2 regions of the Mesorhizobium marinum genome follow, and region 2 is predicted to be linked to the other one. Evidence: riboswitches for the same ligand, from Rfam matches in the RefSeq annotation. Region 2 holds a riboswitch; the other holds the start of a gene.
The links. A riboswitch is a leader RNA that binds a small molecule or an ion and turns the genes downstream of it on or off. The one in region 2 is predicted to bind cobalamin.

Region 1 (7,607 bases), on a different contig from region 2:
TGCCGGATCCACGAGAACGCTTGCGCGGACGCCGAACACCGACCCGATACGCCCGACGGTGAGCACCTCGCGCGGCGCGCCCAGCGCCACCAGCCTGCCGCCGGACAGTACGCCGACGCGGTCGCAGGAAAGCGCCTGGTTGAGATCGTGGAGCGCGACGATGGAGGTGACCGGCAGGGTCGCGACCAGGTGCAGGAGCGACAGCTGGTGCTGTATGTCGAGATGGTTGGTCGGCTCGTCGAGGAGCAGGATCTGCGGCTGCTGGGCGAGCGCGCGGGCCAGGTGCACGCGCTGGCGCTCGCCGCCGGACAGCGTGGTCCACGAGCGCCGCTCGAAACCTCGCATGTCGGTGTCGGCGAGCGCCTGGGCGACGATGCGGTCGTCTTCCTGGGACCATGGCTGCAGCGGCGTGAGCCACGGCGTGCGGCCGAGCTCGACCGCATCCTTCACAGTGATGGCTTCGGTCGTTTCCGACTGCTGCTCCAGGAAGGCGATCCGTCGCGCGACCTCGCGGCGCGGCATCGCGACAAGCGCCTTGCCGGCGACGGCGACGCTGCCGGCGGTCGGCTCGCGGATGCCGGCCAGCAGCTTCATCAACGTCGACTTGCCGGAACCGTTCGGCCCGACCAGGCCGAGCGTTTCGCCCTCGCTGACGGCAAGGTCGACGCCCGACACGATCGGCCTGCCGCGCACCGACCAGCCGAGATTGCGCGCCTCGAGGATCATGGCCGGCGGCGACCGCGAAGGAGGATCAGCGCGAAGGCCGGCGCGCCGACGAGCGCGGTGATGACGCCGATCGGCAGGACCTGGCCCGGAATGACGGTGCGGGAGATGACGTCCGCGGCAATCAGGAAGGCGGCGCCGATGAGGGCGACTGTCGGTCCCAGCCGGCCGTGGCGCACGCCGACCAGGAACCGCGCCGCATGCGGGATGACGAGGCCGACGAAGCCGATCGAGCCGACGATGCTGACCATGACGGCGGTCACCAGTGCGGTCAGACCGATGAGCACGACCTGAACCCGCTTGACGCTGATGCCGAGCGACGACGCGGATTCAGCCCCGAATGCAAAGGCGTCCAGGGCGCGCGCGTACCAGATGCAGGCGAACAGTCCGATCACCGCGATGGGGACGGCCAGCCATACGTCGGGCCAGCGCGCGCCGCTCAGGCTGCCCAGCAGCCAGAACATGACGGCGCGAGCCTGCTCGGCGTTGGCGGACTTGGTGACGACGAAGGAGGTCAGCGCGTTGAAGAGCTGCGAGCCGGCGATGCCGGCGAGGACGATCTGGCCGGTGCCCTGCAGCGTCACGCCGCCGCCGGCGGCGCGCGCCAGCGCCGCGACGAACAGGAAGGCTGCGACGGCGCCCACAAATGCGCCGACCGACATCGAGACGACGCCGGCGCCAAGTCCGGCGACCGTCACCGCGACGGCGCCCGTCGAGGCGCCGGCGGAAATGCCGAGCAGATAGGGATCGGCCAGCGCGTTTCGAAACAGCGACTGAAGCACCATGCCGCAGATCGCCAGCCCGGAACCGCAGCATGCGGCGACGATGGCGCGCGGCAGGCGATAGTTCCAGACGATGCCCATCTCGATCGGATCGACCGCATATGCGGCGCCGAAAATCCTGTTGGCGAGCGTCCGCAGAACCGTCGCGACCGGAATCGGCGTCTCGCCGATGCAGATGCCGGCAAGGATCGCCACGACGACTACGGACAGTCCCAAAGTCCCCCGGCCGAGCCGGGAGACGTAGATGGCTTGGGAATCGGTGAGGCTCACTTCTTCGCCAGCCCGAAATCCTCGAGCGCCTTCGAAAGCACCTCGATGCCGGCCACCGTGCGGATGGTCGCGTCCATCGCATGGGCGTCCATGACGACGATGCGGTTGTTCTTCACGGCGTCCATCTGGCTCGTGACCGGATCGGTCCTCAGAAACTCGAGCTTCCTCTCGTGGTCGTCGGCCGGAAAGCGGCGGCGGTCCATTCTTGCGACGACGATCAGGGTCGGATTGGCCCTGGCGATGGTCTCCCAGCCGACGACCGGCCACTCCTCATCCGATTCGACGACGTTGGCGATCCCGAGCTTGTCCATCATGTAGGCGGGCGCGCCCTTGCTGCCGGCCACGTAGGGATCGATGTCCATCTCCGCGCTGGAGAACCAGAACACCGCCGAGACATCCTCAAGCTTCAGCGCCGAGGCGGCGGCGACGGCCTTCCGCTCGCGCTCGGTCAGGCTGGCGACGAGTTGTTCGCCCCTGTCCCGGATGTCGAAGATCCGCGCCAGTTCGCGCACGCCCTGATGGATTGCCTCGGTCGAGAACAATTCGCTGCGCGTGCCATCGACGCCGACGGTGTTGTCCTTTTTTTCACAGTCGGCCGGCAGGACATAGGTCGGGATGCCGACATCGTGGAACTGCGTGCGGGTGGCGACAATGCCGTCCGGACCGACATGCCAGAGAAACTGCACCGATACGAGTTCAGGCTTTTTCGCGACGACGCTCTCGAAGCTCGGATCGTTGTCGGCGAGCCGCTCGACCCTGTCGTTGATGTCCCTGAACTCAGGCAGGATCTCGTTGAACCAGACCGACGTGCCGGCCACGCTGTCGGCGAGGCCGAGCGAATAGAGCACTTCCGTCGCCGCCTGGCCGACGGCCACCGTCGATGCCGGAGCCTTCTCGAAGGTCAGCGTCTCGCCGCAATTCTCGAGGGTCAGCGGATATAGGGTCGGCTCGGCCGCCGCGACGGTCGTCAGGGCGGCGAGGCTAGCGGCAGCGAATGGCAGGCGCGAGGAAGTCATGACGCGAAGAGCTCCGATCGGTTGCGAACAGGCACCGAAGGAGACGGGGCGGGACGGCAATGATCGTCATCGCGTCCCAACGGACGCAATGCGGCTGCACTCCAGGCGTGGCAAACATCATCGACAACCTCCCCGGACACCCCGCCCGGCGCGTTCAGTTACTAGGGTGTCGGTAGGTCTCCTGACTGACGGGTCTTCGTTCCTCCCGGCCTTCCCAGGTACAAACCCAGTGGCTCGTTCGAGAGGAACTGACCGCCTACAGTTGCGGGGGCAGTTTCGTTTCGCGGCAGGGCCGCGGCGAATTCCCTGTTATTTCCTTGCGGAAACCGACACCCGTTCCTAGCCAATCCCCAGATTCGTGGCAAGCGGCCGCGGACAATTCCGAACCGCACGCTTGTGTTTTGTTATGGTATTACATAACAGTCAAGTGTCGAACGCCCCGGGACACCGGATCGGCCGCCCGACGCCCGCTCCTCCCAAGCGGTACCCGCATCCGGCCCGGACAGCCCCCGCCGGGCCGGATGCCCCCTCAACGCCAACGGAAAGCGCCGTGCCTGAAAACGCCAACCGCCCCGACCGCCTGCCCGTCACCGTGCTCTCCGGCTTCCTGGGAGCCGGCAAGACCACGGTGCTCAACCATGTGCTCAACAACCGCGAAGGCCGCCGTGTCGCGGTGATCGTGAACGACATGAGCGAGGTCAACATCGACGCCCGGCTGGTGGCCGACGGCGGCGCCAATCTGTCCCGTACCGACGAGAAGCTGGTCGAGATGAACAACGGATGCATCTGCTGCACGCTGCGCGACGATCTCCTCGACGAGGTGCGCCGCCTCTCCCGGGAGGGCCGCTTCGACTATCTGCTGATCGAGGGCACCGGCATCGCCGAACCGCTGCCGGTCGCGGCCACCTTCGACTTCCGCGACGAGAACGGCGCAAGCCTGTCGGACGTCGCCCGCCTCGACACGATGGTCACCGTGGTCGACGCGGCGCAGTTGCTGAAGGACTACTCATCGCAGGATTTCCTGCGCGATCGCGGCGAAGTCGCCGGGGATGGCGACGAGCGCGCACTGGTGGACCTGCTGGTCGAACAGATCGAATTCGCCGACGTCGTCGTCATGAACAAGGTGTCGGACGCGTCGCCGCAGGATCTCGATCTGGCGCGAATGATCGTAAGGGCGCTCAATCCCGACGCCGAACTGGTGGAAGCCGATTTCGGGCAGGTGCCGCTGGACAAGGTGCTCGACACCGGCCGCTTCGACTTCGACAGGGCGCAGCAGCATCCTCTCTGGTTCAAGGAACTGAACGGCTTCCGCGACCATGTGCCGGAAACCGAGGAGTACGGCATCCGCTCCTTCGTCTATCGCGAGCGCAGGCCCTTCGACCCGACCAAATTCGATGCCTTCGTCAAAAACGCCTGGCCAGGAGTGGTGCGCGCCAAGGGCTTCTTCTGGCTGGCCACCCGGCCGCACCATGTCGGCGAGATCAGCCAGGCCGGAGCGCTGGTCCGCACCGGCAAGCGCGGCTTGTGGTGGGCTTCCGTTCCAAAAAGCCAGTGGCCGGAGCATCCCGAGTGGAAGGCGGCGATGAAGCCCTATCTCGACCCGGTCTGGGGCGACCGCCGACAGGAAATCGTCTTCATCGGCTGCGACCCGATGGACGAGGGCCGGATCTGCGCCGCGCTCGACGCGTGCCTGGTGCCCGATGGCGACTACATGCCCGGCCGCTGGCGCGCGTTGCCCGACCCGTTTCCAAGCTGGGAAAGGCAGGCGACATGAGCATCAGGTCCCTCCTCGCGCGGCTTTTCCGCCCGCAGAAGCATCGCGGATGCGCATGCCACTCCCGCTTGAACTATCGCCCGGCCGCCCGCGACGCAGGCGCAAGATCGCCGGGCCAGGCTGAGGAGGCCGGCCGAGGCCCGGTCGCCGTCCCGTCATCGAGCGGCGAGAGAGGCCCCGACGGCGAGCGTCGGTTCTGAAGGATCGGCGGCGGCCCTCGGCGGGGCCGCCGCGCGACGGACGTCAAATGCTCAGGCAGAGATACTTCATCTCGACATAGTCATCGATGCCGTATTTCGAGCCTTCGCGGCCCTGGCCCGACTGCTTGATGCCGCCGAATGGCGCGACCTCGGTCGAGATCAGTCCCGTATTGATGCCGACCATGCCGTATTCGAGGGCCTCGGCGACGCGGAAGATCTTGGAGACGTCGCGCGCGTAGAAGTAGGAGGCGAGGCCGAACTCGGTGTTGTTGGCCATCTCGATGACCTCGTCCTCGGTGTCGAACCTGAACAGCGGCGCGACCGGCCCGAACGTCTCTTCCCGCGCCACCTTCATGTCCCGGGTGACGCCGGTCAGCACCGTCGGCTCGAAGAACAGGCCGCCCCTGGCATCCGGCTTGCCGCCGAGCGCGACCGCGGCGCCCTTGGACACGGCGTCGGCGATGTGCTCCTCGACCTTCGCCAGCGCCTTCCGGTCGATGAGCGGCCCGGCGCTGACGCCGGCCTCGAACCCGTCGCCGACCTTCATCGCCGACACCTTCTCGGCGAGCTTCCGCGCAAAGGCGTCATAGACGCCCGACTGCACGTAGAGGCGGTTGGCGCACACGCAGGTCTGGCCGTTGTTGCGGTACTTCGAGATCATCGCGCCCTCGACCGCGGCGTCGATGTCGGCGTCGTCGAAGACGATGAACGGTGCATTGCCGCCGAGTTCGAGCCCGAGCTTCATGATCTGGTCGGCGCCCTGGCGCATCAGGATGCGCCCCACCTCGGTCGAGCCGGTGAAGGTCAGCTTGCGCACCTTCTCGTTCTCGGTGAACTCCTTGCCGATCGAGGGCGAGTCCTTCGAGGTGACGACGTTGAACACGCCGGCGGGCAAGCCGGCCCGCTCCGCTAGGACGGCAAGCGAGAGCGCCGAAAGCGGCGTCTCGGCCGCCGGCTTGGAGATCATCGCGCAGCCCGCCGCCACCGCCGGCGCAAACTTGCGGGCGAGCATGGCGTTCGGGAAGTTCCACGGGGTGATCGCCGCGACCACGCCCACCGGCTGGCGGATGACGATGATCCGCTTGTCGGGCTGATGGCCGGGTATCGTGTCGCCATAGACGCGCTTGGCCTCCTCGCCGAACCACTCGACATAGGAAGCGCCGTAGAGGATCTCGCCCTTGGCCTCGGCGAACGGCTTGCCCATCTCGATGGTCAGGATGGTGGCGAGGTCGTCGGCATTCGCCACCATCAGGTCGTAGAGCTTGCGCAGCACCGCAGCGCGCTCCTTGCCCGTCTTCCTGGCCCAGACCTTCTGCGCCACGTGGGCCGCGTCGATCGCGCGGGACGCCTCGGCCCGGTTCATGTCGGGCAGCACCGCGATGACGTCGCCCGTCGACGGGTTCGTCACCTCGAATGTCTTGCCGGCGTCGCCCGCGGCGATCCAGTCGCCGCCGATCAGCGCCTTGTCGGTGACAAGCGACGGGTCCTTCAGCTTCGACAAAAGCGCGTTCGAAATGCTCATGGTTCAGGCCTCCGCGGCGCAGGCGCGCAGCGTGTCTTCGAGTATGTCGAGCGCCTCGCTGAACACCTCGTCCTGGATGGTGATCGGCGCGAGGAAGCGGATGACGTTTCCGTAGACGCCGCAGGTCAGCAGGATCAGCCCCTTCTCGAGGGCCTTCTCGCGGACCTTGTTGGCGAAGTCGGCATTCGGCGCCTTGCCGCCGGGGATGTTGAACTCGACGGCGTTCATGAAGCCCGGACCGCGAATGTCGGCGATCTGCGGCACCGAGCCGGCGAGCGACTGCAGCCGCTGCTTGAGGCGTGCGCCCAGGCGCTCGGCGCGCGCACACAGGTCCTCATCCGCGATGATGTCGAGCACGGCATTGCCCGCCGCGACGCCGATCGGGTTGCCGCCATAGGTGCCGCCAAGGCCGCCGGGCCCGGGCGCGTCCATGATGTCGGCGCGGCCGGTGACGGCGGCGATCGGGAAGCCGCCGCCGAGCCCCTTCGCCATGGTGGTGATGTCGGCCGCCACGCCATAGTGCTCCATGGCGAACAGCTTGCCGGTGCGGGCGAAGCCGGTCTGCACCTCGTCCGCGATCAGCAGGATGCCGTGCTTGTCGGCGAGTTCGCGCAGCTTGACCATGAACGCCTTGGGCACTTCGTAGAAGCCGCCCTCGCCCTGTACCGGCTCGACGATGAAGGCAGCGACGCGGTTGGGGTCGACGTCGGCCTTGAACAGCTTGTCGAGCACGCCGAGCGAATCCTCGATCGAGGTGCCGTGCAGTTCGACCGGGAACGGCACGTGGAAGACGTCCGGCATCATCGCGCCGAAGCCGGCCTTGTAGGGCTGCACCTTGCCGGTCAGCGTCATTCCCATGAAGGTGCGGCCGTGGAACGCACCGGTAAACGCGACCACCGCCGAGCGTCCGGTCGCCGCGCGCGCAATCTTGACGGCGTTTTCGACCGCTTCGGCACCGGTCGTGACGAAGATCGTCTTCTTCTTGAAGTCGCCCGGGACGACCTTGTTCAGCCGTTCGGCCAGCGTCACGTAGTTCTCGTACGGCACGACCTGGTGGCAGGTGTGGGTGAAGTGGTCGAGCTGGTCCTTGACCGCGGCGATCACCCTGGGGTGGCGGTGCCCGGTGTTGACCACGGCGATGCCGGCCGCGAAATCGATATAGCGGCGTCCCTCGACGTCCCAGAGCTCCGCGTTCTCGGCCCTGTCCGCATAGATCTGCGTGGTCACACCGACGCCGCGAGAAATCGCGTCCTGGCGGCGTGCAGCGATGGCAGCATTTGGCATCCTGGTTCTCCAATCGATGGCGTCTGTCGAACATGA
Region 2 (7,607 bases):
AGCGTTTTGGCAGAAAGCCTGTTAGACTGTCCCCTCGCATGCGAAATCGATTGCCAAAGACCCCGCCCCTCCCCCTGCCGCCAGGACACCCCGCCCGATGAGGGAGAAGCTATCGAACGCCCAGGCCCGGCGGATCGCACTGGCGGCCCAGGGCTTTGCCGACCCGCGCCCGGCCGGTCCGATCGACCGGCGGCACCTCAACCGCCTGCTCGCCCGGCTCGGCCTGCTGCAGATCGATTCGGTCAGCGCCGTCGTCAGGGCGCACTACATGCCGCTCTTCTCGCGGCTCGGCCCCTACCCGATGGCGCTGCTCGACGGTGCGGCGGCGCCGGGCTCCAAGCGGCGGCTTTTCGAATACTGGGCGCACGAGGCGTCCTTCCTGCCGCTCGAGACCTGGCCGCTGATGCGATGGCGCATGGAGCGCGCCGCCGCCAACGACGAAAGCGAGATCTACAAGGGCCTCGCTCAGTGGGCACGGCGCAACGGCACACTGATCGAAGCGATCTATGCGGAGGTGGCGTCGCGCGGGCCGGTGGCAGCGTCCGACATAGACGGCGCCAAGGGCAAGGGCGGCTGGTGGGGCTGGTCGGACGAAAAGCACGCCTTCGAATGGCTGTTCTGGGCCGGCCGCATAACCACCCATTCGCGGCGCGGCTTCGAACGGCTCTACGACCTGCCCGAGCGGGTCATTCCGCCCGAGGTCTTCAACGCCCCTGCCCCGACCTGCGAGGACGCACACCGCGCGTTGCTTCGCCATTCGGCCCGCGCGCTCGGCGTCGCCACCTATGGCGATTTGCGCGACTATTTCCGCCTCAACCCCGGCGACGTGAAAGGCCGCCTGGAGGAACTCGTCGAGGAAGGCGAATTGCTGCCGGTGAAGGTCGAAGGATGGAAGCAGCCGGCCTATCTCCACAAGGACGCGCGCATGCCGCGCAAGGTGCAGGCCCGCGCGCTGCTGGCGCCTTTCGACCCTTTGGTCTTCGAGCGCTCGCGCGCCGAGCGGCTGTTCGACTTCTTCTACCGCATCGAGATCTACACGCCGGCTGAAAAACGCCAGTACGGCTACTACGTGCTGCCCTTCCTGCTCGGCGACACCATCGTGGCGCGCGCCGATGTGAAGGCCGACCGGCCCGCCGGCGTGCTCAGGGTGCTGGCGACCTACGCCCAAGCCGGCGCGCCGCCTGAAACCGCTGCGGAATTGCTTGAGGAATTCCGGCTGATGCAGGCCTGGCTCGGGCTGGAGCGCATGGAGGTGACGCCGAAAGGCGATCTCGGCCCCGAACTGGCGAGACTGGCGCAGGCGAAACCGTCGGCGTCGTAGCCGCACGTTGACTCGGGCACGCCGCCAAGCCTAAATCCAAGTAGACGGTCTCCCTCCCGCAACGGGGGGAGCTAAGAGGGAATGCGGTGCGGGCTTTTTTTCGCCCAACGCCGCGGCTGTCCCCGCAACTGTAAGCGACGAGCCCGCGCCGAAAGCCACTGGATATCCGGGAAGGCGGCAAGGGCGGCGACCCGCAAGCCAGGAGACCTGCCGTCGAAAGATTGATCCGACCGCCCGGCGGGTGTCCCGGGCAAGGAGCGCGTGTTGAAGGCCGACGACATCTCCCCTGAAGGGGCATCTGCCATTGCGCCCGCCGACCTTTCGGCGGTGACCGTCGTCGTCTGCGCGACCTGCCGCGACGCCTCAGGCTCCGACTCCCATCCCCGCGCCGGCGCTATCCTCGCCCGGAATGCAAAGCTGGCCGCGGACGGGGCGGTGCGAGTCCGCACCGTCGAATGCCTCGGCAACTGCAAGCGCCGCCTCTCCGCCGCGATCCTGCGCGACGGCTGCTGGAGCTACGTCTTCGGCGATCTCGACGCCGACAGCGGCCCGGACCTCGTCGCCGGGGCAAAACTCTTCGCCGGTTCCGCCGACGGCCTCATCCCCTGGCGGGGCCGCCCCGATTCGCTCAAGCGCGGCCTCGTCGCGCGCATCCCGCCCCTCTCGACCCTCAAGGACATCGCATGACCTCGCTTTCCCGCGTTCCCTGCACCGTCGTCACCGGCTTCCTCGGCGCCGGCAAGACGACGCTGATCCGCAACCTGCTCGAAAACGCCAGCGGCAAGCGGCTGGCGCTCATCGTCAACGAGTTCGGCGACGTCGGCGTCGATGGTGAGATCCTGCGCAGCTGCGGCATCGAGTCCTGCCCGGAGGAAAACATCGTTGAACTGGCCAACGGCTGCATCTGCTGCACGGTGGCCGACGATTTTGTCCCCGCGCTCGACCAGATCCTGTCGCGCACCCCGAAGGTCGATCACATCATCATCGAGACGTCGGGACTGGCGTTGCCAAAGCCGCTCGTGCAGGCCTTCCAGTGGCCGACGGTGAAGGGGCGCGTGACGGTGGACGGCGTGGTCGCCGTGGTCGATGGCGCGGCACTTGCCGACGGCAAGGTTGCCTCCGACATGGACGCCCTCGCCGAGCAGCGCGCCGCCGACGAAACGCTCGACCACGACGATCCGGTGGAAGAGGTGTTTGACGATCAGGTCGCCTGTGCCGACCTGATCATCCTGTCCAAGAGCGACCTGATCGACGCTGACGGCGCCGCCCGCGCCAACGCCGCGCTCGACCATGCAAGGGCGGGCGTCAGGGTGGTGCCGTCGGCGAACGGCAAGGTCGACCCCGCGCTGCTGCTCGGCCTCGGCCTCGCCGTCGAGGACGACATCGAGAACCGCAAGACGCATCACGACGACGAGCTCGACCACGAGCACGACGATTTCGACTCCTTTGTCGTCGAGATTCCGGCCGTCGCCAATCCCGACGACCTGGCCAAACGCGTCGCCGACGCCGCCGAAAAGGAACAGGTGTTGCGCGTGAAGGGTTTTGTCGAGGTGTCGGCCAAGCCGATGCGCCTGCTCGTCCAGGCGGTCGGCCCGCGCGTCAATCACTATTACGACCGCGCATGGACCGCCGGCGACGACCGCCGCTCGCGGCTGGTGGTGATCGGACTCAAGGGGTTGGACCAGCAGGCGATCGAGAAGATCCTGGTCGGCTAGGAGCAGAGCCGCCGTGCACATCCTGACCACCAGCTCCGCCTCGCTCGACGACCTCGTCGAGCCGGTCGACCTGCGTCAGGCGCCGGCGGACATCGTGGCGCTGTCGTTCACCGACAGCGACCTGGCGGGCATGGCGGCGGCGTGGAAGGCACACGCCGGCGCCCTGCCCTCGATGCGGCTCGCCGCGCTGCGCGACCTCAGGCATCCGATGTCGGTCGACCTCTGGGTCGACAGCGTCGCGACCAAGGCGAAGGTGATCCTCGTCCGCATCCTCGGCGGCTACGACTGGTGGCGCTATGGCTGCGACCAGCTTGCGGCCGCGGCGCGGACGAACGGCGTCAAGCTGGCGCTGCTGCCCGGCGAATGCCGCGAGCAGGACGAGCGGCTGGTCGAATGCTCGACGCTGCCGCGCGGCGAGCTGGATGCGCTGCTGTCCTATTTCCGCGAGGGCGGCCCTCAGAACATGGCGGCGCTGGTACGCCGGCTGGCAGGGCTCGCCGGACGCGCGGTGGAGGCGCCGGACGCGGTCGAGGTGCCGAAGGCCGGGTTCTACGATTATCTGACGAAGGGCATCGCCACTCGCCCCCCTCTGGCCTGCCGGGCATCTCCCCCTCAAGGGGGGAGATTCGCGGTTCCGGCGACATCACCAATTTTCGACTTTGCAGAAAATGGTGGGACGACAGAGCGAATAATCTCCCCCCTTGAGGGGGAGATGCCCGGCAGGGCAGAGGGGGGTATTCCACCCACCGCCATTACCGCCCCCACCGTCCCCATCCTCTTCTATCGCTCGATGCTGCTCGCCTCCGACGTCGCGCCGATCGACGCGCTCGCCGACGCCTTGCGGGCAAGGGGCTTGAACCCCGTCCCGATCTTCGTCGCCAGCCTGAAGGACGCCGCGTCCGCGGCCTTTGTCGAAACCGCGCTGCGTGACCTCAAGCCCGCCCTCATCGTCACCGCCACCGCCTTCGCGGCGGGCGCCGAGCCTGGCGCGGAGACGCTGTTCGACCGCGCCGGCGTGCCGGTGATGCAGGCGATCGTCGCCACCACGCGGCGGGAAGCGTGGGCAAAGAGCCCGCGCGGGCTGGCCCCGGCCGACCTTGCCATGCATGTCGTGATGCCCGAGCTCGACGGCCGCATCCTGGCCGGCGCGCTGTCCTTCAAGGGCGAGAGCGAGGTCGACGCCGAACTCGGCTTTCGCGCCTTCGCCAACCGCCCGGAGGCCGACCGCGTGGAGCAGGTCGCGGCGCGCATCGCGGCGATGGCCCGGTTGCAGGCGACGCCGCGCGAAAGCCGCTGCGTGGCGATCCTGATGCCCGACTATCCGGGCGCGGCCGGCCGCACCGGCTATGCCGTCGGGCTGGACGTGCCGACCTCCGTGCTCGCCATGCTGCACGACCTGAAGGACGCCGGCTATGCCATTGACGGGATTCCTGAAACGCCGCGCGAACTGCTCGACCTGGTGGAGCGCGAAGGCGCGGGGTTGAGCCTGGAGGACTATCTTGCGCTTGCTGTGGAATTGCCCGCTGAGGCTAGGCAAGTTGTCGAAGCGGCATGGGGAAGTCCGGGAAAGTCAAGTTCCTTCGCGCCCCCCTCTGGCCTGCCGGCCATCTCCCCCTCAAGGGGGGAGATCACGCCGTCATCTACGGCTTCTCCAATCTCGAACGTTGCAGAGGATGGCGAAACGGTGGAGAGACCAATCTCCCCCCTTGAGGGGGAGATGGCCGGCAGGCCAGAGGGGGGTGACATAGAGCGCCGCCGCTCCTCACCGCACGCCTTCCCCTTCCGCGCCGCCACCTTCGGCAACGTCACGGTGGCGCTGGCGCCCGAACGCGGGCGCTCGGAAGATCGCCGCGCCGACTACCACGATCCGACGCTGCCGCCGCGCCACGAACTCGTCGCCTTCGGGCTCTGGCTGCGCCACAAACTCGGCGTCGACGCCATCGTGCATGTCGGCGCGCACGGCACGCTGGAATGGCTGCCCGGCAAGGCGGTGGCGCTCGGCAAGGGCTGTTTTCCCGAAATCGTCGCCGGCCCGCTGCCCGTCGTCTATCCCTTCATCGTCTCCAATCCCGGTGAGGCGGCGCAGGCCAAGCGCCGCATCGCCGCCGTCACGCTCGGCCACCTGCCGCCGCCGCTGGTCGCCGCCGAACTGGACGACGACAAGCAGAAGCTCGAGCGGCTGGTCGACGAATATGCGCAGGCCGACGGGCTCGACCGCCGCCGCCGCGACCGGCTGGCGGAGCTTATCGTCGCGACCGCCGCGAAAACGGGGCTAGCCGCCGAGGCGGGCGTCGCCGACACCGACCAGCCCGACGAGGCGCTGCGCCGCATCGACGCCTGGCTCTGCGACCTCAAGGATTTTTCAATCAAGGACGGGCTGCATGTCTATGGCCGGGCGGAGCCGGACGACGACGAAGGCCGGCTGACAAGCGCCACGGCCGAACGCGCCGCGCTCATCGCCGCGCTCGACGGCCGCCACGTGCCGGCCGGGCCTTCCGGCGCGCCGGCGCGGGGGCGCATCGACGTCCTTCCGACCGGCCGCAACCTGTTCACCGCCGACCCGCGCACCATGCCGACGCCGACCGCGCAGGACATCGGCGAGGCGGCCGCGACCGAGGTGGTGCGCCGCTTCATGCAGGACCATGGCGACTGGCCGCGCTCGCTGGTCGTCGACCTCTGGGGGTCGGCTTCGCTGCGCACCGGCGGCGAGGAGATCGCGCAGGGGCTGGCGCTGATGGGCTGCCGGCCGCAATGGGATTCGGCGACCGGCCGCGTCACCGGCATCGAAGTACTGCCGCCAGCAGCGCTCGGGCGGCCGCGTGTCGACGTGACATGGCGCATTTCCGGCCTGTTCCGCGACATGTTCCCGACCCAGATCGCGCTGATCGACGCCGCCACCAGGGCGGTCGCCGCGCGCGACGAGGATTTTTCCGAAAACCCGCTTGCCGAGGCGGCACGACGCGACGGCGCAGCCCCGGCGCGCATCTTCGGCTCCTCCCCCGGCACCTATGGCGCGGGGCCGGAAGAGCTTTTGTCCGGCCAAAACTGGGAAGCGCGCGACGAACTCGGCCGCGCCTATCTCGACGCGGCATCGCATGCCTATGGCGGCGCGGAGGGCGATGGCGAGCACCTGCCCGACGCCTTCGCCAGGCGGGTCGCCGAAGCCGATCTCCTGGTGCATTCCGGCGACGACCCCGGCCGCGACATTCTCGAGGGTTCGGCGGACGTCGCCTTCGTCGGCGGTTTTTCGGCGGCGGTGGCGCTGCTCGGCGGCAAGGCCGACGTCATCGTGCTCGACACCACCGACCCGAAAAAGCCAAAGCCGCGCTCGGTGACCGAGGCGGTGACGCGCGTGGTGCGAGCGCGGGCGACCAATCCGCGCTTCATCGTGGGCCAGATGCGGCACGGGCCGCGCGGCGCATCGGAATTCGCCGAGACGGTGGACCGCCTGATCGGCTTCGCCGAGACCACCAACGCCATTCCGGGCGCGCTGATCGGGGCCGTGCACGACGCCTATCTCGGCGACGAGGCTGTGCGCGCCTTCATCCTGCGCGAAAACCCGAAGGCGGCAGCCTTCATTGCCGAACGTTTCGCCGCGGCCAGGCGGCGCGGCCTGTGGAACCCGCTGCGCAACTCGGTCGACAACGATCTCGCCGCGCTGGTCGCCGAGGCGCGCGGCCAGGGAGTCGCGGCGGCATGATCGCGCCCGCGACGGAAAATCTCCTGGCCGGCGGCTTCACGCGGCGCGGCGCCTGCCCTGCCCTGTCGGCGCCCATGAAGACCGGCGACGGGCTTTTGGCCCGGCTGAACCCGGTGGCCGGCGGCCTGTCGCCTGCCCAACTCGCCGGGCTTTGCGACGCCGCCGGGGCGCATGGCAACGGCGTGATCGAGGTGACCGCGCGCGGCAGCGTTCAGGTGCGCGGCCTGACGGAAAGCTCGGCCGGCCCCTTTGCCAAAACCGTCGATGCGCTTGGCATTGCGGTGCGCACCGGCGTGCCGGTGCAGACGAGCGTGCTGGCCGGGCTCGATCCCGGCGAGACCGCCGATCCGACCGGAGTGGCGCAAGCCATTCGCGCGGCAATCGCCGACGCGGGGCTGGAAAACCGGCTCGGACCGAAAGTGTCGGTGGTCGTCGACGGCGGCGGCCGGACCGCGCTGGACGAGGTTTCCGCGGATGTCAGGCTGACGGCCGTCGACGGCGGCGCCTGGCTGGTGGCGATCGCGGGGGATGCGACGACGGCAAGGCCTGTTGGTTTTGCGGAAAATGCACAGGCTGCTTGTGCTGCAACGCTCGCGCTTCTGTCCGAGGTTGCGGCCGTGGGCCGTGCTGCACGCGCCCGGGATGTGGACGGAACAATTTTATCGAGCTTAGCCAGTGGCTTGGAGGGTGGTCGTCCTACGTTGCCCCCCTCTGGCCTGCCGGCCATCTCCCCCACAAGGGGGGAGACTAGTCGCGGCGATGTCGCGCCCTCATCTGTAGCGCCTGAGATTTGCGGAGCCGCCGATGACGGCTTGATCTCCCCCCTTGTGGGGGAGATGTCCGGCAGGACAGAGGGGGGCGCGAAAGAACG

Region 1: another riboswitch for cobalamin. It lies ahead of ABUE31_RS16895 (ABC transporter substrate-binding protein); the one in region 2 lies ahead of ABUE31_RS03635 (DUF1636 family protein).

Annotation. Positions count from the first base shown of each region.
Region 1 is NZ_JBFOCI010000005.1:204,164-211,770, forward strand. Features, by position in the region: gene ABUE31_RS16885 (ABC transporter ATP-binding protein) at 1-726, opposite strand, end outside; gene ABUE31_RS16890 (FecCD family ABC transporter permease) at 723-1,775, opposite strand; gene ABUE31_RS16895 (ABC transporter substrate-binding protein) at 1,772-2,791, opposite strand; cobalamin riboswitch at 2,946-3,137, opposite strand; gene zigA (zinc metallochaperone GTPase ZigA) at 3,342-4,565, shown strand; gene ABUE31_RS16905 (NAD-dependent succinate-semialdehyde dehydrogenase) at 4,809-6,287, opposite strand; gene ABUE31_RS16910 (4-aminobutyrate--2-oxoglutarate transaminase) at 6,291-7,571, opposite strand.
Region 2 is NZ_JBFOCI010000001.1:768,699-776,305, reverse strand. Features, by position in the region: gene ABUE31_RS03640 (winged helix-turn-helix domain-containing protein) at 98-1,321, shown strand; cobalamin riboswitch at 1,350-1,550, shown strand; gene ABUE31_RS03635 (DUF1636 family protein) at 1,586-2,008, shown strand; gene cobW (cobalamin biosynthesis protein CobW) at 2,005-3,036, shown strand; gene ABUE31_RS03625 (cobaltochelatase subunit CobN) at 3,050-6,736, shown strand; gene cobG (precorrin-3B synthase) at 6,733-7,607, shown strand, end outside.